DNA from 3 places in the Promicromonospora kroppenstedtii genome. Region 1 is predicted to be linked to each of the others. Evidence: riboswitches for the same ligand, from Rfam matches in the RefSeq annotation. Region 1 holds a riboswitch; each other region holds the start of a gene.
What was found. A riboswitch is a leader RNA that binds a small molecule or an ion and turns the genes downstream of it on or off. The one in region 1 is predicted to bind thiamine pyrophosphate.
Positions count from the first base shown of each region.

Region 2: it holds a riboswitch for thiamine pyrophosphate, as region 1 does, so the genes downstream of both, ACH47X_RS25830 (thiamine ABC transporter substrate binding subunit) here and thiM (hydroxyethylthiazole kinase) in region 1, are expected to answer to the same signal.
Region 3: it holds a riboswitch for thiamine pyrophosphate, as region 1 does, so the genes downstream of both, ACH47X_RS03525 (TenA family protein) here and thiM (hydroxyethylthiazole kinase) in region 1, are expected to answer to the same signal.

Region 1 covers NZ_JBIRYI010000001.1:517,300-525,068, forward strand. The annotation lists gene thiD (bifunctional hydroxymethylpyrimidine kinase/phosphomethylpyrimidine kinase) at 1-719, opposite strand, end outside; gene thiE (thiamine phosphate synthase) at 716-1,450, opposite strand; gene thiM (hydroxyethylthiazole kinase) at 1,447-2,289, opposite strand; TPP riboswitch at 2,279-2,376, opposite strand; gene ACH47X_RS02330 (TetR/AcrR family transcriptional regulator) at 2,440-3,012, opposite strand; gene ACH47X_RS02335 (aldo/keto reductase) at 3,137-4,168, shown strand; gene ACH47X_RS02340 (PhnA domain-containing protein) at 4,424-5,044, shown strand; gene ACH47X_RS02345 (aspartate aminotransferase family protein) at 5,194-6,603, opposite strand; gene ACH47X_RS02350 (hypothetical protein) at 6,701-7,769, opposite strand, start outside.
Region 2 covers NZ_JBIRYI010000024.1:6,693-14,461, reverse strand. The annotation lists gene ACH47X_RS25860 (M20 family metallopeptidase) at 1-516, opposite strand, end outside; gene ACH47X_RS25855 (DUF6069 family protein) at 540-929, opposite strand; gene ACH47X_RS25850 (sensor histidine kinase) at 1,096-2,268, shown strand; gene ACH47X_RS25845 (response regulator) at 2,268-2,915, shown strand; gene ACH47X_RS25840 (ABC transporter ATP-binding protein) at 2,931-3,647, opposite strand; gene ACH47X_RS25835 (ABC transporter permease) at 3,647-5,338, opposite strand; gene ACH47X_RS25830 (thiamine ABC transporter substrate binding subunit) at 5,335-6,414, opposite strand; TPP riboswitch at 6,410-6,515, opposite strand; gene ACH47X_RS25825 (DUF4235 domain-containing protein) at 6,553-6,834, shown strand; gene moaC (cyclic pyranopterin monophosphate synthase MoaC) at 6,855-7,325, shown strand; gene ACH47X_RS25815 (MoaD/ThiS family protein) at 7,322-7,561, shown strand; gene ACH47X_RS25810 (molybdenum cofactor biosynthesis protein B) at 7,598-7,769, opposite strand, start outside.
Region 3 covers NZ_JBIRYI010000001.1:807,662-815,430, forward strand. The annotation lists gene ACH47X_RS03515 (glycoside hydrolase family 15 protein) at 1-1,723, shown strand, start outside; gene ACH47X_RS03520 (LLM class F420-dependent oxidoreductase) at 1,669-2,448, opposite strand; TPP riboswitch at 2,495-2,587, shown strand; gene ACH47X_RS03525 (TenA family protein) at 2,579-3,352, shown strand; gene ACH47X_RS03530 (SRPBCC family protein) at 3,407-3,838, shown strand; gene ACH47X_RS03535 (methyltransferase domain-containing protein) at 3,876-4,634, opposite strand; gene ACH47X_RS03540 (family 43 glycosylhydrolase) at 4,817-6,196, opposite strand; gene ACH47X_RS03545 (quinone oxidoreductase family protein) at 6,438-7,421, opposite strand; gene ACH47X_RS03550 (N-acetyl-gamma-glutamyl-phosphate reductase) at 7,491-7,769, shown strand, end outside.

The DNA.
Region 1 (7,769 bases):
TTCCGGGTCGGCACACGGGGCGCGGTCAGAGCGACGACGCCGTCCACGCCGGGGCCCGCGAGGTGGTCGACCGACTCGGCCGAGTCGAGGTGCCCGCCCTTGACCAGCGCACACCCTGCCCCGAGCGCGCTCAGCGCCCGGGCCTGGTCCGCCGCCTCACGGCCGTCGCGGGCCGGTTCGACGCCGAGCAGCACGGCGGCCTCGGGCAGGTTGGGCGTGACGAGGTCAGCCAGGGGGAGCAGCTCGTCGCGGAGCACGGCCTCGGCGTCGGGCGCCAGCAGCCGGTCGCCCGACGTCGCGACCATCACCGGGTCGAGCACCACGAACGGCGCCCGCCCGACGGCCCGCAGGTCACGCACGACGGCGGCGACCGCCCCGGCGACGGCGGCGTCCGTCGTCATGCCGATCTTGATCGTGTCCACGGCGACGTCGGCGAACAGCGTGTCGAGCTGCGCGCGCACCATGTCGGCGGGCACCGGGTGCACCCGCGTCACGCCGGTCGTCGACTGCGCCGTCAGTCCCGTGAGCACCGCGCAGCCGTAGCCGCCGAGCGCCGCGAAGGTCTTCAGGTCGGCCTGGATCCCTGCGCCGCCGGACGGGTCCGACCCGGCGATCGTCAGCGCCACGACCGGATGCCCCGGCGGCCGGGTGCGCGGTCCGGCGTCGGGCGTGGAGCGGGTACGTGCTTCCGCGGACGGCGCACTGTGCTGCGCGGTCATGCGGCTGGTCCCGTCGGCGTGCCGGGCCGAGCGGTGGGCGCACGTTCGCCCCTCGGGCCGCCGCCCGGGTCCGAGCCGCCGCGGACCGAGGCCCACGCCCGCGCGATCTCCCGGGCTGCGGCGGCCGGGTCCGGCCGCCCGCAGACGGCGGACACGACGGCGCTCCCGGCTGCCCCCGCCGCGTGCAGCGCGGCGACGTCGGCGGCCCGCAACCCGCCGATCGCCACGCAGGGGAACGCCGAGGCGGCTGTGACGACGCCGAGCCGCGCGAAGCCGATCGCCGCGCGGGCGTCGGTCTTGGTCAGGGTGGGCCGCACCGGCCCGACGCCCAGCAGGTCCACCGTGCCGGCGGGCAGGTCCGCGACCGCCCGCGCCTCCTCCGGCGTGCTCACGCTGAGCCCGAGGTGCCGGTCCGGGCCCAGGAGCCGGCGCGCCGAGACGGGGTCCAGGTCGCGCTGGCCCACGTGGGCGCCGTCGGCGTCGATCGCGAGCGCGACGTCGACCCGGTCGTCGACGACCAGCGGCACCCCGAGCGGCCGGAGCAGCGCGACCAGCGCGCGGCCGAGGTCCACGAGCTCGCGCGTGCTCGCCGCCGGGTCGCGGAGCTGGACGGCGGTGATGCCGCCGTCGACCGCCGCGCCGACCGTGGCGACGACCCCCGTGGGGCCGCCGCACTGCTGGGTGTCGGTGACCAGGTAGACGGACGGGTCGAGGCGGATCCGGGCGCTCACGCGCCGGCCCGCGCGACCGTGGTCGGGGAAGACCCCGCCGTGGACTCGTCCACCAGCCCGGCGCCGAACCCGACCGTCTCGGGGTCGACGTCGAACACGCGGTCCACCAGCTCGACGGCGAAGCTGCCGGGCGTCGCCGACGTCGTGCGGTCCGCGGCGACGCAGAGCCAGGCCGTGGCGGCCGTCGCGGCGAGCAGCCGGTCCTCGGTGACGGCGGCGCACGCCGCGACCAGCGCGCCGAGCGAGCAGCCGACCCCGGTCACGCGCGTCATCAGGGAGCTGCCCGCCCGGACGCGGACGACGCGCTCACCGTCGGTGATCAGGTCGGACGCGCCGCTCACGGCGATCACGGCACCGGAGGACCGGGCCAGGCCGAGCGCGACGTCCCGCACGCCGTCCGGCGTGTCCAGGGAGTCGACGCCGCGGCCGCCGGCCCCGCCCGCGAGCGCCTGGATCTCGGACGCGTTGCCGCGCACGACGGCAGGGCCGCGGGCGTAGAGCTCGGCGGCGAGCCGCGTGCGCAGCGGGAGCGCGCCGATGGCCACGGGGTCGAGCACCCAGGGCACGCCGGCGGCGGTGGCGCCGTCGACGGCGGCCCGCATGCCGTCGGCCTGGCGGCCCTCGACGGTGCCGAGGTTGATCAGCAGCCCGCCGGCGACGCCGGCCATGATCGGCGCCTCCTCGGGGTCGGCGACCATGGCTGGTGCCGCGCCGGCGGCGAGCAGCATGTTGGCGGTGAAGCCCGTGACCACGACGTTGGTCACGCAGTGCACCAGTGGGGCGGTGTCGCGCACCGCGGTGACGACCGACGCGACGGCGTCGGGCAGGACTGAGCCCATGAGGCGTTCCCTTCGCTAGCACTACCTAGATCAGGTTCCACGGGTGCATCTCAGCCGGGCTGGTGCCCTGCGCCCCGCGCCATTGGGTGCCGACCTTATACGGCTTCGGCGGGTGTCCGGAACCGTCGGTGCGTGCTGGAAGGGGAGGGGTCAGGCCCGGTGCTGCAGCCCGTCGACGAGCAGGTCGAGCATGCGGCGGCCGTGGTCGGGCTCCTCGTCGTTCATGGTCACCGACAGCTTGGACACGGCGTAGAGCAGGTCCTTGGGGCTGGCGACGGCGCGGATGGCGCCGGCCGCGGCGGCGGCGTCGAGCAGGGAGCCGACGGCGGGGCCGAGCCGGCCCATGAAGTACGCGGGCAGCGCGTCGAACGTCGGGTCGCCGGAGTGCAGTGCGGAGGCGAGCCCGCGCTTGGTCGCGAGGAACTCGGTGTACCGGTGGAGCCACTTCTCCAGTGCGACGACGGGTTCGTGGGCGGCGGCCAGGGCGGGGGCGGCGTCGGCGGTGGCGTCGACCTCGGCCTGGAAGACGGCCTTGACCAGGTCGGACCGCTTGGGGAAGTGGCGGTAGAGCGTGCCGACGCCGACGCCCGCGAGGTCGGCGATCTCCTTCGCGGGCGCGTCCACGCCGGACGTGCCGAAGACCTGCTTGGCGGCGTCGAGCAGCGCGCCGATGTTGCGCTGCGCGTCGCGGCGCAGGGGGCGCTGCTCTGTGTGCTGGGTCACTTCTCTCCCGATCCGTTGCTAACCGGAACGCCTTTCCATATAGTTCTGGAAGAGCGTTCCGCTTAGTTCCAGACTACGGCATCGCGGGTGCGCTCACCAGACCTCTCGACCCCAGGAGGGCCCCATGCAGTACCGCAACCTCGGCCGGACCGGCATCAAGGTCAGCCCCTACGCGCTCGGCGCGATGATGTTCGGCGCGATCGGCAACCCCGACCACGACGAGTCGGTCAAGATCATCCACAAGGCGCTCGACGCGGGCATCAACTTCATCGACACGGCCGACGCCTACTCACGGGGCGAGTCCGAGGAGATCGTGGGCAAGGCGCTCAAGGGCCGGCGCGACGACGTCGTCCTGGCCACCAAGGTGCACCTGCCCATGAGCGACGACCCCAACCACCGCGGCAACTCCCGGCGCTGGATCATCGCCGAGGTCGAGAACTCGCTGCGCCGCCTCGGCACGGACCACATCGACCTGTACCAGATCCACCGTCCCGACCCCGACACCGACGTGGAGGACACGCTCGCGGCGCTGACCTACCTGATCAACTCGGGCAAGGTGCGCGCCATCGGCTCGTCCACCATGCCCGCCGCCGACATCGTCCAGGCGCAGTGGGTCGCCGAGCGGCGCGGCCTGGAGCGGTTCCGCACCGAGCAGCCGCCGTACTCGATCCTGAACCGCGGCATCGAGCGCGACGTGCTGCCGGTGGCCCAGCAGTACGGCATGGGCACGCTGGTCTGGAGCCCGCTCGCCGGCGGCATGCTCACCGGCCGGTACCGCAAGGGGCGGGCCAGCGACGCGCACCGGGCGCAGTTCGGCTTCAAGCACCTCCAGGACGAGCAGCGCCTCGACGTCGTCGAGCAGCTCATCCCCGTCGCCGAGGAGGCCGGCATGCCGCTGAACCATCTCGCGATGGCGTTCGCGATCGCGCACCCGGGCGTCACCTCCGCGATCATCGGACCGCGCACCATGGAGCACCTCGACAGCGCGCTCGCCGGCGCCGAGGTCAGCCTGAGCGACGAGATCCTCGACCGGATCGACGCCATCGTGCCGCCGGGAACCGACGTCGGCCGCCTGGACGCGGCCTACGACCCGCCCGCGATCCTGCAGCCCACCCTGCGCCGCCGCCCGGCGGAGCAGCGCGCGGCGGCGGCCTGACCCAGCCGGGCTGCGCCCGCTGCGTCCGCTGGTGCGCTTCTACCCAGCCATTACGCCCAAAAGACACGTCAGTTTCGGGCCTGATAGCTGAGTAGAAGCGCACCTCGCGGGCGGACCGCTAGAGTTCAGCACATCTGTCCGGTTTGCGGTGATGGATGTGGGGTCGTGGTGACGAAGACATGGAACCCCGAGATTCGCGCTCGGCGGATCCCAGGGCCATCGGTCCGTACTGTCTCGGTCATCGGTCTGTTCTCGGTGCTCGTCCTTCTGATCAGTGTTGTCTTCTTCCTGATCGTTGTCTTCTTCATCGCGGCCTCGACCGCTGCTCCGGACACGACTCCTGTCGTGCTGAAGACCTTCGCAGCGCTTACCGGGGCAACAGTGCTCGTGGCGTCCACCTGCGACCTCTGGGTGCGCTACGGTCTCCAGGCGGCAGAGTTGCGCGCCGGGTACACGACCGCGTACCGGACGCCGGACCGGGTTCCGTACGTCGATCCTCGGAGCAACCGGGTCATCCGCCTGGCCGGCGAGCCCGAGCTCGACCGGGACGAGCACCGACGTCGGCTCGCCCTGGCCCGGGAGGCCGCGCGGCGGGACAAGGAGGTCCGCCGTCTGCGAGGCGCACCGCCGGAGCCGGAACCGAGCGACTGGGCCGCCGTCATCCGGGATGCCGACGGCACACCGCTGGCCGACGGTGACACCGTGATCGTCTTCAAGAAGCTCACCGGCAAGGGTCCGTCCGCCGTCGTGCCGGCCGGCACGCGGCTGCGGAACATCCGGCTGCGTCACGAAGCCGCCGACGACCGCCTCGTGGGTGCCGTCGCGCGCGGCGTGGGGCCGGTCCGCCTGCGGCCCACCGCCGTCCGGAAGTCCTGACACGAGAGGTGACCCCGAAGGTGCGCTTCTACCCAGCCATTACGCCCAAGAAACACGTCAGTTTCGGGCCTGATAGCTGGGTAGAAGCGCACCTCGCGGGCGGGCCGGGCGGAGCGCCCGCGGCGTCGCCGAGCGCTCCGCACAACCCGTCACAGCCGCGTCCACGCCTCGCTCAGCACCCCGCGCAGGATCTGCTCGATCTCGTCGAACTCCGGCTGCCCGATCGTCAGGGGCGGTGCGAGCTGCACCACCGGGTCCCCACGGTCGTCGGCGCGGCAGTACAGCCCCGCCTCGAACAGCGCCGGGGTGAGGAACCCGCGCAGCAGGCGCTCGGCGTCGTCGCCCGAGAAGGTCTCCCGCGTGACCTTGTCCCGGACGAGCTCGATCGCGTAGAAGTACCCGGCCCCGCGCACGTCGCCCACGATCGGCAGGTCGTACAGCCGCTCCAGGGTGGACCGGAACGCGGGCGCGTTCTCCTTGACCCGTCCCGTCAGGTCCTCCTGGTCGAACAGGTCGAGGTTCGCCATCGCCACCGAGGCTGAGACCGGGTGCCCGCCGAACGTGTACCCGTGGGCGAAGGTCGTCGAACCGTGGGCGAACGGCTCGTACACCCGGTCGGAGACCAGGCAGGCGCCGATCGGCGAGTAGCCCGACGCCATGCCCTTCGCGCACGTGACCATGTCGGGCACGTAGCCGAAGTCGTCGCACGCGAAGATCGAGCCGGTCCGGCCGAACGCGCAGATCACCTCGTCGGAGACGAGCAGCACGTCGTGCCGGTCGCAGATCTCGCGCACCCGCTCGAAGTAACCCGGTGGGGGCGGGAAACAGCCGCCCGCGTTCTGCACGGGCTCCAGGAAGACGGCGGCCACCGAGTCCGGGCCCTCCGTCTCGATGAGCACCTCGATCTGGTCGGCGGCCCACCGGCCGAACGCCTTCGGGTCGTCGCGCAGGTCCTCGGACGCCCGGTAGATGTCGGTGTTCGGCACCTTGAACGCGCCCGGCACCAGCGGCTCGAACGGCGCCTTGAGCCCCGGCAGGCCCGTCACGGACAGCGCGCCGTGCGTGGTGCCGTGGTAGGCGATGTTCCGGGAGATCACCTTGTGCTTGCCCGGCCTGCCCTGCAGCTTCCAGTACTGCTTGGCCAGCTTGAACGCCGTCTCCACGGCCTCGGAGCCGCCGGTCGTGAAGAACACGCGGTTCAGGTCGCCCGGTGCCAGGTCGGCCAGCCGTTCGGCCAGGTCGATGGCCGGCGGGTGCGCGAACGACCACAGCGGGAAGTAGGCCAGCTCGCCCGCCTGCTTGGCCGCCGCCTCGGCGAGCGCCCGGCGGCCGTGCCCGACCTGGACCACGAACAGCCCCGACAGTCCGTCGATGTACCGGCGGCCGGCCGCGTCCCAGACGTGGTGGCCCTCGCCGCGCACCAGCGTCGGCACCCCGGCATCCCAGGCGGACTGCCGCGTGAAATGGCCCCAGAGGTGCCGCCGGGCGGCGTCGTCGCGCGGGGTGCCGCGTGGTGTGACGTGCGCCTCGCCAGGGGTGGGCGCAGGGGATCCGGTCATGGAAGTCTCCCGTCGTAGCGGCCGACCCGACCAGGCTACGTGTCAGACGTTCAGGTCACCCGAGGGGCCTGCGGGTCTGACGCGTGCGGGCAGATGGTCACCGGCGGCTCGTCCAGCTGAAGACCGCCCAGCCCGTCACCAGCGCACCCACCGTGACCAGCGCGGTGGCCGTGACCGCCTGGATCGGACCGATCAGCGACGCGTCCAGCGCCACCTGGACCGTGCCGATCAGGGCGTAGACACCGGCGAACACCGTGATGGCCGACAGCGTGCCGTCCATCAGCCGGCGGCGGGAGCGCTCGCGGCGCGCCTCGGCCGCCCGCTCGCGGTCGTTGTGCAGGCGTTCGAGCGCGGCGAGGCGTGCCGCGATGGGTTCCTGGAGCAGCTCGCGCAGCCGCTCGGTGACCCCGGCGGCCTGCTGCTCGAACCGCGAGGCGTGCAGCAGCTGGTTCAGCATGCGCGACTCCAGCGCGGACGCGAGGAACGTGGGCGAGGTGATGGTGGTCAGCGTGGTGCGCACCTCGGACGCGAACTCGTGCAGCCGCAGCTGCTCGCGGGTGAGCCCCTCCTTGCGGGCGGCCAGGTCGGCGCCGTTGTTCACGTCGTGGTCGGCGAGCATGGCCGCGACGGTGCGCAGGTGGTCGGCCAGCGTGGCGTTCCAGGCGCTGAACAGTCCGTTGAGGCTGGCCACGAACTCGGCGAGCGACCCGTACTGGGAGATCTTGAAGTGCGCCGTGCCGACCAGCGCCACGGTGGTCGAGTTGGTGGCCACCGCCACGACGTCGCCCAGGTGCCGCACCCCCTCCAGCAGCACGGGGTTGCGCTGGGGCAGCGTCCAGTCGCACAGCGTGGCCGTGCCGTACGACACGGGCTGCAGCAGCACCTGCGAGCCGAACGCGGCCAGCATCTCGTCACCCATGGAGACCGGCGTGCGTCGTTCCGGCGGCGCCGCCGGGCCGCGTCCCCGGCTCGCCTCGTAGACGGTGGTGACCACGTGCGCTCGTCCCTGGGCGATCTCGGTGCCCTCGCGGACCAGGTCCGCCGTCGCGCGCTGGAGCAGGTCGGCCAGGTCGAAGAGGCGTTCGGGCGGCAGGGCGCCTCCAGGGTCGACGTCGACGGGCGAGCCGTCCAGCGCGATCCACCGCACCCGGATGTCGGCGTGCAGG
Region 2 (7,769 bases), on a different contig from region 1:
CTCCACCTTGAGGGCGCCGCCGTCGGCCGAGGCCTCCAGGACCAGGGCCGCCGCAGCGCCGCGCGCCTCGTCCTCGATCAACGCCTGGGACGACGGCGAGCCGAGCTCCTCGTCGCCCGTGACCAGCAGGGTGACGCCGGTGCGGTCCGGCAGGGAGCCCAGCACGTGCAGCGCCATGGCCAGGCCGGTCTTCATGTCGAAGCTGCCGGGGCCGCGCAGCACGCCGTCCGAGATGCCGAACGGGTGCGTCCGGAGCGAGCCCAGCGGCCACACCGTGTCGTGGTGCGCGAGCACCAGCACGCGGGTCGGGCCGCCGAGCCGCCACCGCAGGTGGATGCCGAGCCGCTCGGGCTCGACGCCGAGGTGCGCCGTGCCGAGCCGGGCCACCAGGTCGGCGGACCGGGCCAGCGCGCCCGGGTCCGACGACGGTGACTCGCACTCGACCAGCGTCCGCAGGTCCGCGATCAGGGCTTCGGTGTCGGTGTCCGGGCGGGCAGGGGTCTCGTGGAAGGGCATGGGTGCACGCTATCCGGCCGGGATCAGGCCCGACGCAGCCCCAGCGCGACGATCACGCCGACCACCAGGTGCTCGGTCACCAGCAGCGCGACCGTCGCCGGCGTGGTGCCGCTCGCGGCCCCGGTGAGCGATACGAGCAGGGCCGCGCCGCACAGCAGGAGCCACGCCACCTCGCCGCCACCCTTGGTCAGGCGCGCCACGAGCGCCCGGGCGCCCCATCCGGCGAAGCCGGCCACGAGCGCGACGACCGCCGCCGCGACGACGGTCACGGGCTGGGTGCTCGCCCCGGCCTGCGCCTCCGGGTCCACGCCGAGCGCCGCGCCGACGAGCCAGACCGCCACGGCGGCGACGGCGGCGGCGAGCGGCACCGTCCACGCGGGCCACGGGCTACGGGTCACCAGGTTCTCGGCCATGCGTCCTTCTCCTTCTCGGCACGTCCGTCGCGCCTGGTCACAGCCTCCTGGCCCGACGTCGTCCGGGGCATCCGTCCGGGGTACCGGGCCGGGTCACCCTTCGGTAGCGGCACCCCCGACCAAGGTCGGTGTCCGAGCCGGGTGCGCCGTGCGTAGTGTCCTCGGCATGACAGCCGACCCGCGGGACTGCCCGCCCGACGACGCCGTGCGCCCCCGTCCCCCGCGCGGCACGGTGGCGCTCGCCATGGTGCTGCTCGGGGTGCTGACCCTCGCGACGGTGCTGACCCGGCAGGCCACCGGCGGCGACGCGCTGCCCCTGGAGGTCCTGGACCTGGTGGTCGCGGTGCTGTCGCTGGCGCTGCTGCCCGTGATGTGGGCCCGCCGGTCGGTGCCCGTGGCGCTCGTCCTGGCCGCGCTGTCGGCGCTCTCGCCGGGCGCGACGCCGGCCGCGACGTCCGGGGTGCTGCAGATCGCCCGGTGGTCGCCGCTGCGCACCGCCGTCCTCGTCGCGGCGGCGAGCGCCGTGGCGCACGCGGTGCAGGGCCTCTGGCGGCCCCCGGCGTTCCCCTACGGCTGGTGGCTCCTGTGCGACGTCGCCGTCCACGCCGCGCTCCTGGGCTGGGGCGCCTACCTGCAGGCCCGCGCGCAGCTCCTCGCCGACCTGCGGGCCCGCGCCCGCCGCGCCGAGGCGGACCGCGAGCAGGCGCTGGAGGGCGCCCGGTCCGGGGAGCGCAACCGGATCGCCGCCGAGATGCACGACGCCCTGGGACACCGGCTGTCCCTGCTGGCCGCGACCGCGGGCGCCGTCGAGTACCGGCCCGACGCACCCCCGGAGCAGCTCGCGGCGGCGGCCGGGCGGGTGCGCACCGGCGCCGCCGAGGCCCTGGAGGACCTGCGCCGGCTGGTGCGGCTCCTGCGCGGCGGGGTGGACCAGCTCGCGCCGCCGCCCACGCTCCGCGACATCCCCGGCCTCGTGGACGCCGCCCGCTCCGTGGGCACCACCGTGGTGCTCGACCGGTCCGACGACCGGGCGACTGCCGGGCGGGACGACGCCGAGCCGTCGCCCCCGGTCGCGACCGCCGCCTACCGCGTGGTCCAGGAGGGCCTGACCAACGCCCGCCGGCACGCGCCGGGCGCCGGCGTCCGGGTCGCGGTGACGACGACGGCGGACGAGGTCCGGGTGGTCGTGGCCGACGACGGTCCCGCGCGCGCCGCGGCCGGTGAGCCCGGCACCGGGCTCGTCGGCCTGCGCGAACGCGTGGAACTGCTCGACGGCACGCTCGACGCGGGCCGCTCACCTGCTGGTTTCGTCCTGGAGGCGCGGATACCGTGGGCCTGATGGAGACCCGTCTCGTGATCGTCGACGACGACGCCCTTGTTCGCGCGGGACTGCGCCTCATGCTCGACGGCGCCGAGGGGATCCGGGTGGTCGGCGAGGCCGCCGACGGCGGGGACGTGCCGCAGGTGCTCGACGCGCACCCGGCCGACGTGGTGCTGATGGACCTGCGGATGCCGGGCGTCGACGGCATCGAGGCCACCCGCCGGGTGCGCGCCCGGCCGTCACCGCCCGCCGTCGTCGTGCTGACCACCTTCGACACCGACACCGAGGTGGTGGGCGCGCTGCGCGCCGGGGCGGCCGGCTACCTGCTCAAGGACATGCCACCGGCGCGGATCGCAGCGGCGGTCCGCGCGGCCGCGGGCGGCGAGCCGGTGCTCGCACCCGACATCGCCCGCCGCCTGATGGACACGGTCGCCGCCGGGGGCGGCGAGGCACGGGCGGCCCGCCAGGCCCTCGACCGGCTCACGGGCCGCGAGCGGGACGTCGCGGTCGAGATCGGCCGCGGCTCGTCCAACGCGGAGATCGGACGGCGCCTCTACCTCAGCGTCCCGACCGTGAAGGCACACGTCTCCAGCGTGCTGGTGAAGCTCGGCGTGGAGAACCGCACCCAGGTGGCGCTGCTGGTCCAGCAGGCCGGCGCGGCCTGACGCGGCCGGGCGCCGTCAGGTCCGCAGCCCCAGGAACTCGGCCACGCGGTCCGAAGCGGGCGCGGTGCGCAGCTCCCGCGGCGCGGCCACCTGGAGCAGCCGGCCCTGGTCCATGACGCCCACCCGGTCGGCCACCGCGGAGGCCTCGGCGTGGTCGTGCGTCACGAACACCGCCGTCGTCCCGGTCTCCACGAGCGCGGCTCGCACCTCGCCGGCCAGGCGTTCGCGGAGCTGCCGGTCGAGCGCCGACAGCGGCTCGTCGAGGAGCAGCAGCCGGGGCCGCGGTGCCAGAGCGCGCGCGAGGGCCACCCGCTGCTGCTCGCCGCCGGACAGGGTGGGTACCGACCGCTGCTCGTACCCGGCGAGACCCACGAGGTCCAGGAGGGCAGAGACCCGCTCGTCCCGCTCCTGACGGGTGAGCGGCAGGGTCTCCAGCCCGTAGGCGACGTTGCGCCGCACGTCCCGGTGCGGAAAGAGCTGCCCGTCCTGGAACATCAGCCCGAACCGGCGCTTGTGCACCGGCAGCCCGGCCAGGTCGGCGCCGTCGTACAGCACCCGCCCGCCGGCCAGCGGCTCCAGCCCGGCCACGGCCCGCAGCAGCGAGGACTTGCCGCAGCCGCTGGGCCCGAGCAGCGCCACCACCTCGCCGGGGTCGACGTCGAGCGTCACCCCGTCCACCGCCGTCGTGCCGCCGTACCGGACCGAGACGTCCCGGACCTCCAGCCCCGCCATCAGAACTCCCCTCCCGCGCGGTCGTCGCGCAGTCGCTCCGCCACCATCATCACGGTCGCGGTCAGCGCGGCCAGCACCACGGACGCCGCGAGCGCCATCCCGTAGTTCTCCGCCCCGGGCCGACCGATGAGCCGGTAGATCACCACCGGCAGGGTGGCGCCGTCGGGCCGCGCGAGGAACGACGTGGCGCCGAACTCGCCGAGCGACACCGCGAACGCGAACCCGGTGGCCAGCCCGACCGACCGCAGGGCGATCGGCAGGTCCACGGTGCGCAGCACGCGTCCCGGCCCGGAGCCCAGCACGGCGGCGACCTCGCGCAGGCGGGGGTCGATCGCCCGGAGCACCGGCAGCACGGTGCGCACCACGAGCGGCACGGCCACGACGGCCTGGGCCACCGGCACGAGCAGCCCGGAGGTGCGCAGGTCGAGGCCGAGCACCGGCTGGTCCATGGTGATCAGGAACCCGAAGCCGACGGTCACCGCGGACACGCCCAGGGGCAGCATGAACAGGCCGTCCAGCGTCCCGACGGCGCGGCGCGCCCCCACGGACCGCGGCCGGCGCGACACGACGAGGGCCACGAGACCGCCCACGACCAGCGCGATCACGGTGGCGGCCAGCGCGATCCGCAGTGAGGTGGCCGTGGCCTCCCAGACGGTGACGACCAGGGCGTTGCGCTCGCCGGTGGTGCCGAGCGCGAGGTAGTTGCCCGGCCCCCACGAGCCGTCGGGCTCGCGGAAGGAGCGGGCCACCAGGCCGGCCAGCGGCAGCACGATGAGCCCAGCGACGATCGTGACGCCCGCGAGCGCCGCGGCGACGTCGGCGGGCGAGCGCCAGGACAGGGGGCGGGCCGCACGGCGCGCCGAGACGAGGTGCAGGGCGGCCTCGCGGCGCCGCCGGGCCCGTGCGGAGACGGCGAGGGCGCCCGAGATGACCACGAGCTGCAGGATCGAGAGCACGGAGGCGGCCCGCAGGTCCAGGAACTGGGTGGTGCGGGTCCAGATCTCGGTCTCGATGGTCCCGTACCGCACGCCGCCGAGCACGAGCACCACCCCGAACGCGGTGGCGCAGAACAGGAAGACCACCGAGGCCGCGGAGGTGATCGCGGGTGCGAGCGAGGGCAGGGTGACGGTGCGGAAGACCCGGGCGGGCGCCGCACCGAGCGAGGCCGCGGCCTCCTCGGCGCGGGGGTCGAGCCGTTCCCACAGCCCGCCCACGGTGCGCACCACCACCGACACGTTGAAGAAGACGAGCGCGACGACGATCCCGGCGAGCGACTCCTCGAGCCCGAGGAACCCGAGGGTGCCGCCGGGCGCGAACAGCGCGCGGAACGCGACGCCGACCACCACCGCCGGCAGCACGAACGGGACCGTCACCAGCCCGCGCGCCAGGGTGCGCCCCGGGAACGCCCGCCGGTACAGGAGGTATGCGAGCGGCAGACCGAGCACCACCGAGAACGCCGTGCCGAGCACCGCCTGGGTGAGCGTGAGCCCCACGAGCCGCCAGGTGCGCGGCCGGGACAGCACCTCGGCGAAGCCGGTGAGGTCGAGCACGCCGTCGGGCACGAAACCCCGCACGACGAGCGCGACCACCGGCCACGCGAAGAAGACCGCGAGGAAGGCGAGGGGGACGACGACGGCCGCTCCCCACAGGAACGGTGCGAGCCGCGGCCGGTGCCGCCGGCTCAGGCTCAGCCCACGACTGTCTCGGTCCACCGTTCGATCCACTCGTCGCGGTGCTCGCTCACCCGGGCCGGGTCCACCTCGAACGGGGCCTCGGCCTGGGGCGCGAACTTCTGCCAGTCCTCGGGGAGCTCCACCGCGGAGTCGGCAGGGTACATGTACATCGACTCCGGCAGAGCGGCCTGGACGTCATGGGTGAGCAGGAAGTCCACCAGCGCCCGGGCGCCCTCGGGGTTGTCCGAGCCCGCGAGCACACCCGCGTACTCGACCTGCCGGAAGCAGGTCTCCAGCAGTGCGCTGGTGGTCGACTCCGAACCGTCCTCGCTCACCGTGAAGGCCGGCGACGTCGCGTACGACAGCGCGAGCGGACGCTCGCCGCCCTCGCCCGCACCCGAGAAGTCCACGTAGTAGGCGTCCTCCCAGGAGTCGGCGACCTTGACGCCGTTGTCCACCAGGGACGTCCAGTAGTCCTCGAACCCGTCCTCGCCGAACGCCCCGACGGTCGCCAGCAGGAACGCGAGACCCGGGGACGACGTCGCCGGGTTGGTCACCACGAGCAGGTCCTTGTACTGGGGGTCGGCGAGGTCCTCCAGGGTCTTCGGGACCTCGAGGCCGGACTTCTCGAACCAGGCGTCGTCGGCGTTCACGCACACGTCGCCCTGGTCGACGGGCGTGAGCGCCCCGCCGACCTGCTCGACACCCTCGGGCAGGTCGGCGGGCGTGTACTCCTCGACCACCCCGGCGTCCAGGGCGCGGGAGGCGAAGGTGTTGTCGATGCCGAAGACGGCGTCGCCGAGCGGCGCGTCCTTGGTCAGCACGAGCTGGTTCACCAGCGTGCCGGCATCACCCGCGGCGCTGACCTCGACGGTGGTGCCGGACTCCTGCTCGAACTGGTCGATCAGCTTCTCGTCGAGCGCCCACGAGTCGTGGGTCACGAGCGTGACGGTCCCGGTCTCGTCGCCCGCGCCCGACGCGCCGTCGCCGGAACCAGAGCCCGAGCAGCCCGCGAGCAGCAGCGCCGCTGACAGCGTGCCCGCGATCGTGCCGGTCGTGATGGTGCCCCTGTGGGCACCGGAAAGACGCAACATCGTGCCTCCGACTTCCTCCGCCGGTGTCAACCGGATCAGGTTCAAGGGTCTGCGGCTTTCCGCACTCTCAGCGCCGTGGGGGCGCTCCCCTGTCGTTTCCATGCAGCCTAGTCGGCCGCCGGGCGCTACGGTGAGGAGATGGCCCAGATTGAGACGGAACAGACACTCGGCGAGAAGGTCGGCACCCTCGCCCTGACGATCGCGGCCGGCTGGGTCGCTCAGAAGGCGGTCAGCATGATCTGGAAGGGCGTGACGGGTAACGACGCGCCCAACAAGCCCGACGACCCGGAGCTGGACCTGCTCCAGGCGACCGTGTTCGCGGCCGTCGCGGCCGGTACCGCAGTGTTCGCCAAGCGGATCGCGGCCAAGGGTGCGCACCGAGCCGCCGTGCGGATCGCCGCCCGCCGCTCCGCCGTGTGAGGGCATGACACCCTGGTGCCGTGAGCTTCACGCACCTTGACGACCGCGGCCAGGCCCGCATGGTCGATGTCACCGCAAAGCAGCCGACCATCCGCTCGGCCACGGCCTCCGGCCTGGTCCGCTGTGCCCCCGCCGTGGTCCAGGCGCTGCGCGACAACGCCGTGCCCAAGGGCGACGTGCTGGCCGTGGCCCGGATCGCGGGCATCGCGGCCGCCAAGCGGACGCCCGAGCTGCTGCCGCTGGCCCACGTGATCGGCGTGCACGGCGCGGCGGTCGACCTCGAGGTCACCGACGACGGCGTCGTGGTCACCGCGACCGTCCGGACCGCCGACCGCACGGGCGTCGAGATGGAGGCCCTGACGGCGGTGTCCGTGGCGGGCCTGGCCGTGATCGACATGGTCAAGGGGCTGGACAAGTCGGTCTCGCTCGCGGACGTGCGTCTGGAGCGCAAGACCGGCGGCAAGTCGGGCGACTGGGTGCGTACCCAGTGATCACGGTCCGCTACTTCGCCGGCGCCCGCGAGGCCGCCGGGCGCGCCACCGAACAGCTCGACGGGCCGACGTCGGTCGCGGCCCTGCGCGGCGCCCTCGCCGCCGCCCACCCGGGCCTGATCACGGTGCTCCCGCGGTGCGCGCTGCTGGTCGCGGGCGCCCGCACCACGGCCGACGATGCCCCGGTGCCGGACGGCGTCACGGTCGACGTGCTGCCGCCCTTCGCGGGCGGCTGACGCGCCGCGGCCACCGAGCCGCTGCTGAACCCCCGGCTACGCCGCCGGGGCAGGATGGTCGCCGCCCGCGAGCTGGGACCGGACGTGCGGCCACAGGGCGAGCACCACGTCGAGGCCGTCCCGCACTCCCCCGGACGACCCGGGCAGGTTCACCACGAGCGCACGCGTGCCGCCGGATCCGCGGGCCACACCCACCAGCCCGCGTGAC
Region 3 (7,769 bases), 290 kb from region 1:
CCGGCGCTACCGGGGCGACACGCTGATCCTGGAGACGGAGTGGGACCTGCCCGAGGGCCGGGTGCGGGTGCTCGACCTCATGCCGCCGCGCGGCGAGGAGGCAGACCTGGTCCGGATCGTCGAAGGCATCAGCGGGCACGTGCCGATGACCACGGAGCTCCGGCTCCGGTTCGACTACGGCGACATCGTGCCGTGGATCACCTGGGACCGGGACGCGCTGCGCGCCGTCGCCGGCCCGGACTCGGTGCGGATCGACTCGCCGGTGCCGCTGGAGCACGCGGGCGCGAACGAGGGTTCGGTGCTGCGCGCGGAGTTCACCGTGGGGCCGGGGGAGCGGGTGCCGTTCGTCCTGAACTATCACGCGTCGCACCTGGCCACGAAGGACCCGGTGGACCCGTACGCGGCGCTCGCCGACACGGAGGACTTCTGGCGGTCCTGGGTCGGCGGGTGCACCTACACCGGCCCGTGGTCCGACGCCGTGCACCGGTCGCTGATCACGCTGAAGGCGCTGACCTACGCGCCGACGGGTGCCATAGCGGCGGCGGCCACGACGTCGCTGCCCGAGGAGATCGGGGGCGAGCGCAACTGGGACTACCGGTACTGCTGGCTGCGCGACGCCGGGCTCACCCTGCAGGCCCTGATCGGCACGGGTTTCATCGACGAGGCCCGGGACTGGCGGGCATGGCTGCTGCGCGCCGTCGCCGGCGACCCCGCCGACCTGCAGATCATGTACGGGCTCGACGGGCGGCGTCGGCTGCCGGAGTACACGATCGACTGGTTGCCCGGCTTCGAGGGCTCCGCGCCGGTCCGGATCGGCAACGGGGCGGCGAACCAGCTCCAGATCGACGTGTGGGGCGAGACGCTGGACGCCCTGCACCAGGCCCGGGAGGCCGGGCTGGAGCAGGACCGGGAGGCGTGGCGCCTGCAGCGCGCGCTGCTGGAGCACCTCGAGGAGCACTGGGCCGACCTCGACAACGGGCTGTGGGAGGTGCGCGGCCCGCGCCGGGCGTTCGTGCACTCGCGCGTCATGGCCTGGGCCGGGTTCGACCGGGCGGTGCGCGCCGTCGAGAAGTACGGCCTGGTCGACGAGCCCGTGGACCGCTGGCGCGCCGTCCGGGACCGCATCCACGAGGACGTCTGCACCAACGGGTTCGACGTCGAGCGCAACACGTTCACCCAGTTCTACGGCTCCGACGGGCTCGACGCCGCGCTGCTGCTCATCGGGCAGGTGGGGTTCCTGCCCTGGGACGACCCCCGCGTGGTCGGCACGGTCGATGCCGTGCAGCGCGAGCTCGGCCAGGACGGGCTCCTGCGTCGTTACCACAACGCGGCCGACGACCAGGTGGACGGCCTGCCGGGCGCCGAGGCGACGTTCCTGGTGTGCAACTTCTGGCTCGTGGACGCGCTGCACGGCATCGGCCGCGTCGAGGAGGCCGTCGCCCTGTTCGAGCGGCTGCTCACGCTGCGCAACGACGTGGGGCTGCTCAGCGAGGAGTACGACGTGCGCACCGGGCGCCACCTCGGCAACACGCCCCAGGCGTTCAGCCACCTGGGCCTGGTCAACAGCGCGTTGCGGCTCGGCCAGGGCCTCGCCGTGCCTGCTGCCGGTGCCGAGGTCGACGGCGAGCGTGCCGCCGACCCCGGCACCGTCGCCGTGCCGGCCGAGTCTCAGCCGTGGGAGTCGCGCCAGGCGATCCAGCGCTCCGCGGTCGACAGGTCGTAGTCCGGCCCCGTCACCCCCACGGTGAACAGCGTGGCCCCCGCCGCCACCAGGGCCTCGCCCGTCTCCTCGGGCGAACCCTGCGCCTGCACCGAGCGCTCCACCAGGTTCGCGGTGTCCCGCCCGACGGCGGCGCCGTGCTCGTCGAGGATCGCCGACTTGCCGGTCAGCGTGGGCACGTCGCCGAACGCGTGCCAGATGTCGGCGTGCTCGGCCACGATCCGCAGCGTCTTGCGCACCCCGCCACCGCCGATCAGGATCGGGATCTCGCGGGTGGGCGCCGGGTTGCCGGCCGCCAGCCGGGCCTTGATGCGCGGCACGGCGTCGGCCAGGCTCGCGATCCGGGAACCAGCCGTGCCGAACTCGTAGCCGAACTGGTCGTAGTCCTTCTCGAACCAGCCGGCACCCAGGCCCAGGATCAGCCGCCCGCCCGAGATGTGGTCGACCGTGCGCGCCATGTCCGCCAGCAGGTCGGGGTTGCGGTAGCCGATGCCCGACACCAGCGCGCCGATCTCCACCCGCTCGGTCTGCTCGGCCCACGCGCCGAGCATGGTCCAGCACTCGAAGTGCTTGCCGTCGGGGTCGCCGCTGAGCGGGAAGAAATGATCCCAGTTGAACAAGATGTCGACGCCGGCGTCCTCGGCGCGGAGCACCGCGTCCCGAAGCTGCGAGTAGTCGGCGTGCTGGGGCTGGAGCTGGACTCCGATGCGGATGGGGCGGTCTGTCATGGTGGCAGCCTACGACCGGCACGTCTTCCATCCGGTAGCCTCGGCGGCACGTGACACGGGGTGCCCTGCCAGGGCTGAGACCACACCCGTCGAACCTGATCCAGATCATGCTGGCGAAGGGATGTCCATCGTGACCTCTGTCGTACCCGTCTCCGCGGAGACACCCGTCGTTGCCCGTGCCGAGACCCGCACCACGCCGGACGACGACGCCGTCCGCCCCTTCACGGAGGAGGCCTGGGACCGCATCGCGGGCTGGCGCGACGCCGTCGACCGGATGCCGTTCGTCGTGGCGCTCGCGGACGGCTCGCTGCCCGCCGAGGCGTTCGCGTTCTACCTCGCCCAGGACGCCGCCTACCTGCGCGAGTACTCGCGCGTCCTGGCACGGGCCGCGCAGAGTGCGCCAGACCCGGCCGCACAGGGCTTTCTCGCGCGGTCGTCGGTCTCGGCGCTGGAGGTCGAGACGGCGCTGCACCGCGACTGGCTGGGCGCCCACGCCGGGCTCGCCGCGGCCGACGTCGCCGCCGTCGAGGCCTCACCCGTGACCGCGGCCTACACCGGTCACCTGCATGCCGCGGCGTCGGGCAGCTACGCGGAGACCATCGCAGCGCTGCTGCCCTGCTACTGGCTCTACGCCCATGTCGGCGGTGTGCTCGTGGAGCTGGCCGGACGTCGCCCCGGCGGCCTCGCCGGCCACCCCTACGCGGCCTGGATCGGCACCTACGGCGACGAGGGCTTCCAGGTAGCGACCCGGCAGGCTCGCGCCCTGGCGGACGCCGCCGCCCGCTGGGTCTCCCCGGACCAGCGGGAACGGATGCTGCGGGCCTTCGAGATCTCGTCGGTGCACGAGTACCTCTTCTTCGAGCAGGGCCTGACCCGCCCCGCCTGGCCGACGCCACCTCTGTAGGCCGAGACTAGGGGTGACGCCGCCGACGGCGCCGACCCGAGGACAGGAGCACCGATGCCGAACTACAGCACCTCCGCCGAGATCGACGCGACACCCGAGGAGGTGTGGGCGGTCCTGTCCGACGTCGAGCACATGCCCGACTGGACGTCGTCCATGCGGTCGGTCGAGATCATCGACGGGCCCAACCCGCCCGACGTCGGCACCCAGGTGCGGATCGAGCAGCCGGAGCTGCCGCTCGCGGTCTGGCTGATGGACGAGTGGGACCCGCCGCGGCACTTCGCGTGGATCACCGAGGCGCCAGGTGTGACCACGCAGGCGGAGCACCTGGTCGAGCCGCTGCCGGACGGTCGCTCCAGGGTGACGCTCGCCATCACGCAGACCGGCTCGCTGGCGTGGCTGGTCGGCGGTCTGGTGGGGAAGCGCACCCGGGAGTACGTCGACACCGAGCTGGCCGGGCTCGAGGCCCGCGTCACCCGGCAGGGCTGACGCCGGGCCTGGCACCGGCGCTCGGCGCCGTACCGGTTCAGACCCGCGTGGCCACCACGAACACCCGGCGGAACGCCAGCGGCGTCCCGTGCGCGTGCTCGGGGTAGGCCGCGCGCAGGGCTGCCCCGAACTCCTCCTCGAACCGGGCGCGCAGGGCCGGGTCCTTCGCCTCCAGTGCCTGGAGCGTGGGCTGGGCTCCGGTCGCCGAGATCCAGCGCAGCACCGGGTCCGGCCCGTGCAGCACGTGGGTGTACGTGGTCTCCCACGCGTCCACCGACCAGCCCGGCCGGGCCAGGATCTCCAGGTACTCGCCCGGGTCGGCGGTGGCCCGCCGTTCCACCGGCCCGACGACGTCGGCGTACGGCGCGCGCGCCGCGACCTCCCGCAGCAGCCGGTGGCTCGGCGCGTCGTGGTTGCCCGGCACCTGGAACGCGAAGGTCTGCGCGGCGCGGTCGGCGAGCGTCGTCAGCAGGTCGCGGTGTCCCGGCACCCACTGGAGCGCCGCGTTGCTGATCACGAGGTCGGCCCGGTGCTCGTCCGTGCTGAGGTCGGCCAGCACGTACTCGGTGCCCGGGTCCGCCTCCCGGGCGCGCTCGATCATGGCGGGGGAGGCGTCCACGCCGGTCACGTGCGCCTCGGGCCACCGGGCACGGAGCACCGGGGTGAGATGGCCCGGGCCGCAGCCCAGGTCCACGATCGTGGTCGGTGACCCCGGCACACGGGCGACCAGCTCCGTGAACGGCCGGGACCGCTCGTCCGTGTACTGCAGGTATGCGCCGGGGTTCCAGTCGGCCATCACAACTCCTCGCCGTCGAGTATCTTGATATCAAGATACATCACGGCGGGCCGCGGTACTGGCCCTGATGTGCGCCATGGCCCGGCGATCGTGCCCCGCGCACGCCGCAGCCCAGCGATTGCGCCGGAACGGTTGCGGTTCGGGCGTGATCGCTGGGCTGTCGACTCGCTGGGGCGGGGCGGCTACGCGACCTCGATGTAGTCGAGCTCCGTGAACGCCGTCCCCTTGCCCAGGCGGATGGTGTTCCAGCCGGCCTGCAGCGTGATGTCCTTGCTGACCTGCTGCCAGTTGTCCCAGCCGGTGATCGGGTAGCTGATCGACCCGGCGGAGGTCCCGTTGACGGTCACCGTGTGCGACGCCGTCTCTGCCGAGCCGTTGGCGTAGCCCACGTGCAGGGTGTAGCTGCCGGACGTCGGCACGTAGATCGCGCCGATGTCGACCGAGCTGTCCGCGTGGTCGATGTACGCGGCGACCTTGCCGTCCGAGGCGCCGGCCGCGTTCTCGCGCACCGAGCAGTTGTTCAGGGTGCCGCGCTCGGCCTCGTAGCGCACCCGGCTGCCGCGCACCACGGGGTTGGAGCCGGCCCAGCCGAGGTCGGCCACGTACATGCCGCGGCCGCCCGCGTCCCGGTGGCCGTGGAAGATCAGCTTGTCGCCGCCGGAGTCGCGCAGCACGTCCGCGCCGCCGGGGCCGGCCACGGCGCCGTCGAGCGAGTCGGTGGTCATGAGGAACCGGAAGGCCTTGGTGTACGGCCCGGTGATGGAGCTGGCGACGGCGTAGTTGGTGCCGTACGAGTTGGTGCTGTACGGGCCGGCCGAGTAGAACAGCACGTACTTGCCGTCCACCTTGGTCACCACGGGTGCCTCGATGATGCCGGCCTCGTCGGCCCGGTCGTTGCGTAGCACCTGGGCGGCGCCGCCCTGGAACGTGATGCCGTCCGAGGCCACGCGCTGCACGTGGATCCAGGTGGTGGCGCCGATGGCGTTGCCGTCGTTCTTCCACAGGATGTACCGGGTGCCGTCGCTGTCCACGAAGCTGGACGCGTCGATGGCGCCCCCGTCGCCCAGCGGGCAGATGAGCGGCTCGCTGCCGACCGGGGCGAACGGGCCGCCGGGGGAGTCGGCCAGCGCGGCGCCGATGCACTGGCGCCCGGACGCGTTGTGCCAGGCCGTGTAGTAGAGCAGGTACTTGCCGTCGGCACGCTGGGAGACGTCGGGCGCCCAGGTCCGGCCGGTCTTGGCCCAGGCCCCGAGCGTCGGCAGGGCGTCGGTGGACTGGAAGGTCCACGGGCCGTCCGGGTCGGGCGCGCTGGCCCAGGGCAGGTTCTTGCCCTGGTTGGTGGCGTAGGCGTAGTAGGTGTTCCCGAACTTGGACACGTCGGGGTCGGGGAAGTCGCGGTCGAGCACGAGGCTCGGCCGCACCGTCGTCTGGACGGAGACGTCGCCGGCGGGCGCGTCGTCCGCGGGTGCCGCGACGGCGGAGCTGGTGGTGAGGGTGCCGAGCGCCAGTGCGGCGACGGCGATCCCCGTGGCCAGGGCACGGGAGAAGCGGGGAAGTACCACGTTGAACCTCCGAGCTGGAACGAACCGGTCGGGTGAATTGTCGCCACCGCGCGGATCGCTGTAAAGACCTGAGCGGCGGCGAGGGCGAAAAAGGTCCAACGTTAAACCGATCTGACGGCTGGCTGTCGCGGCCGACGGCGGGGCAGCGTCGGCAGTTTGCCCGGCAAACTCGGCAGTTGGCATTGAGATCGGTCCAGGCCTGTGCCGATCTCGATGCCAACTGCCGACGACTCTGGCGAGCTCAGGGGACCAGCAGCACCTTGCCCGTCGTGGCCCGGGACTCCAGCGCCTGGTGTGCTTCGGCGGCGTCGGCCAGCGGGTAGGTGGCCCCGATGCGGACGTCGAGGTCACCCGATGCCGCGGACGAGAGCACCTCCGAGGTGCGCCACTCGATCTCGCCGCGCGTGAGCGTGTAGTGCGCGATGGTGGGCCGGGTCAGGAACAGCGAGCCGCCCTTGTTGAGCCGCTGCGGGTCGAACGGCGGGACCTGGCCCGACGCGCCGCCGAACAGGACGAGCATGCCGCGCGGGCGCAGCGAGGCGAGCGAGGCCTCGAAGGTGGTGCGGCCCACGCCGTCGTACACGACGTGCACGCCCTGGCCGTCGGTGAGCTCGCGCACCAGGGCGGGCAGCTCGGTGGTGATGTCGTCCAGCGCTGCGTAGTCGATGGTGTGCGCGGCGCCGGCCGCGGCGGACAGTGCCGCCTTCTCCGGGGTGGAGACCGTGGTGATCACGCGCCCGCCGCGCGCCACGGCGAGCTGGGTGGCCAGCAGCCCGACGCCGCCCGCGCCGGCGTGCAGCAGCACGTCGTGCCCGGGCTGCACCTCGAACGTGGACCGCACCAGGTAGTGCGCGGTGATGCCCTGCAGCGGCAGCGCGGCGGCGGTGGTCAGGTCGAGCCCGTCGGGCACGTGCACGACGCCGGCGGCGTCCACGGCGACGAGCTCCGCGTAGGAGCCCGGCCCGTCGTGCCAGGCCACGCGGTCGCCGACGGCGAAGCCGGTCGCGCCCTCGCCCACCGCCTCCACGGTGCCCGCGCCCTCGGCGCCCACCGTGTGCGGGTACTGCATCGGGTACACGCCCGAGCGGCGATAGGTGTCGATGAAGTTCACGCCTGCCGCGGCGACGCGGACCAGGAGCTGCCCTGGTCCCGGCGCCGGGTCGGGGAGCTGGGTGTACTGCAGGACCTCGGGGCCGCCCGCCTCACGGGCTACGACTGCGTGCATGGGCCGAGCCTACGTCGCGACCACGAGACGGGTTTCGCCCTCGCTGCATAACTATGTATAGTGCCGAATATGTCCAGCAGCCAGCTCATCCGTGTCGCCGTCGCAGGCGCTTCCGGCTATGCGGGCGGGGAGGTGCTGCGCCTCCTGGCGGCCCACCCCTTCGTCGAGATCGGCACCCTGACCGCGCACGCGAGCGCCGGGTCCAGCCTCGGCGAGGTCCAGCCGCACCTGCGTAGCCTCGCGCACCGGATCCTGGAGCCCACCACGCCCGACACGCTCGCCGGCCACGACGTCGTGGTGCTCGGCCTGCCCCACGGTGCGTCCGGCCAGGTGGCCGCGCAGCTGCCC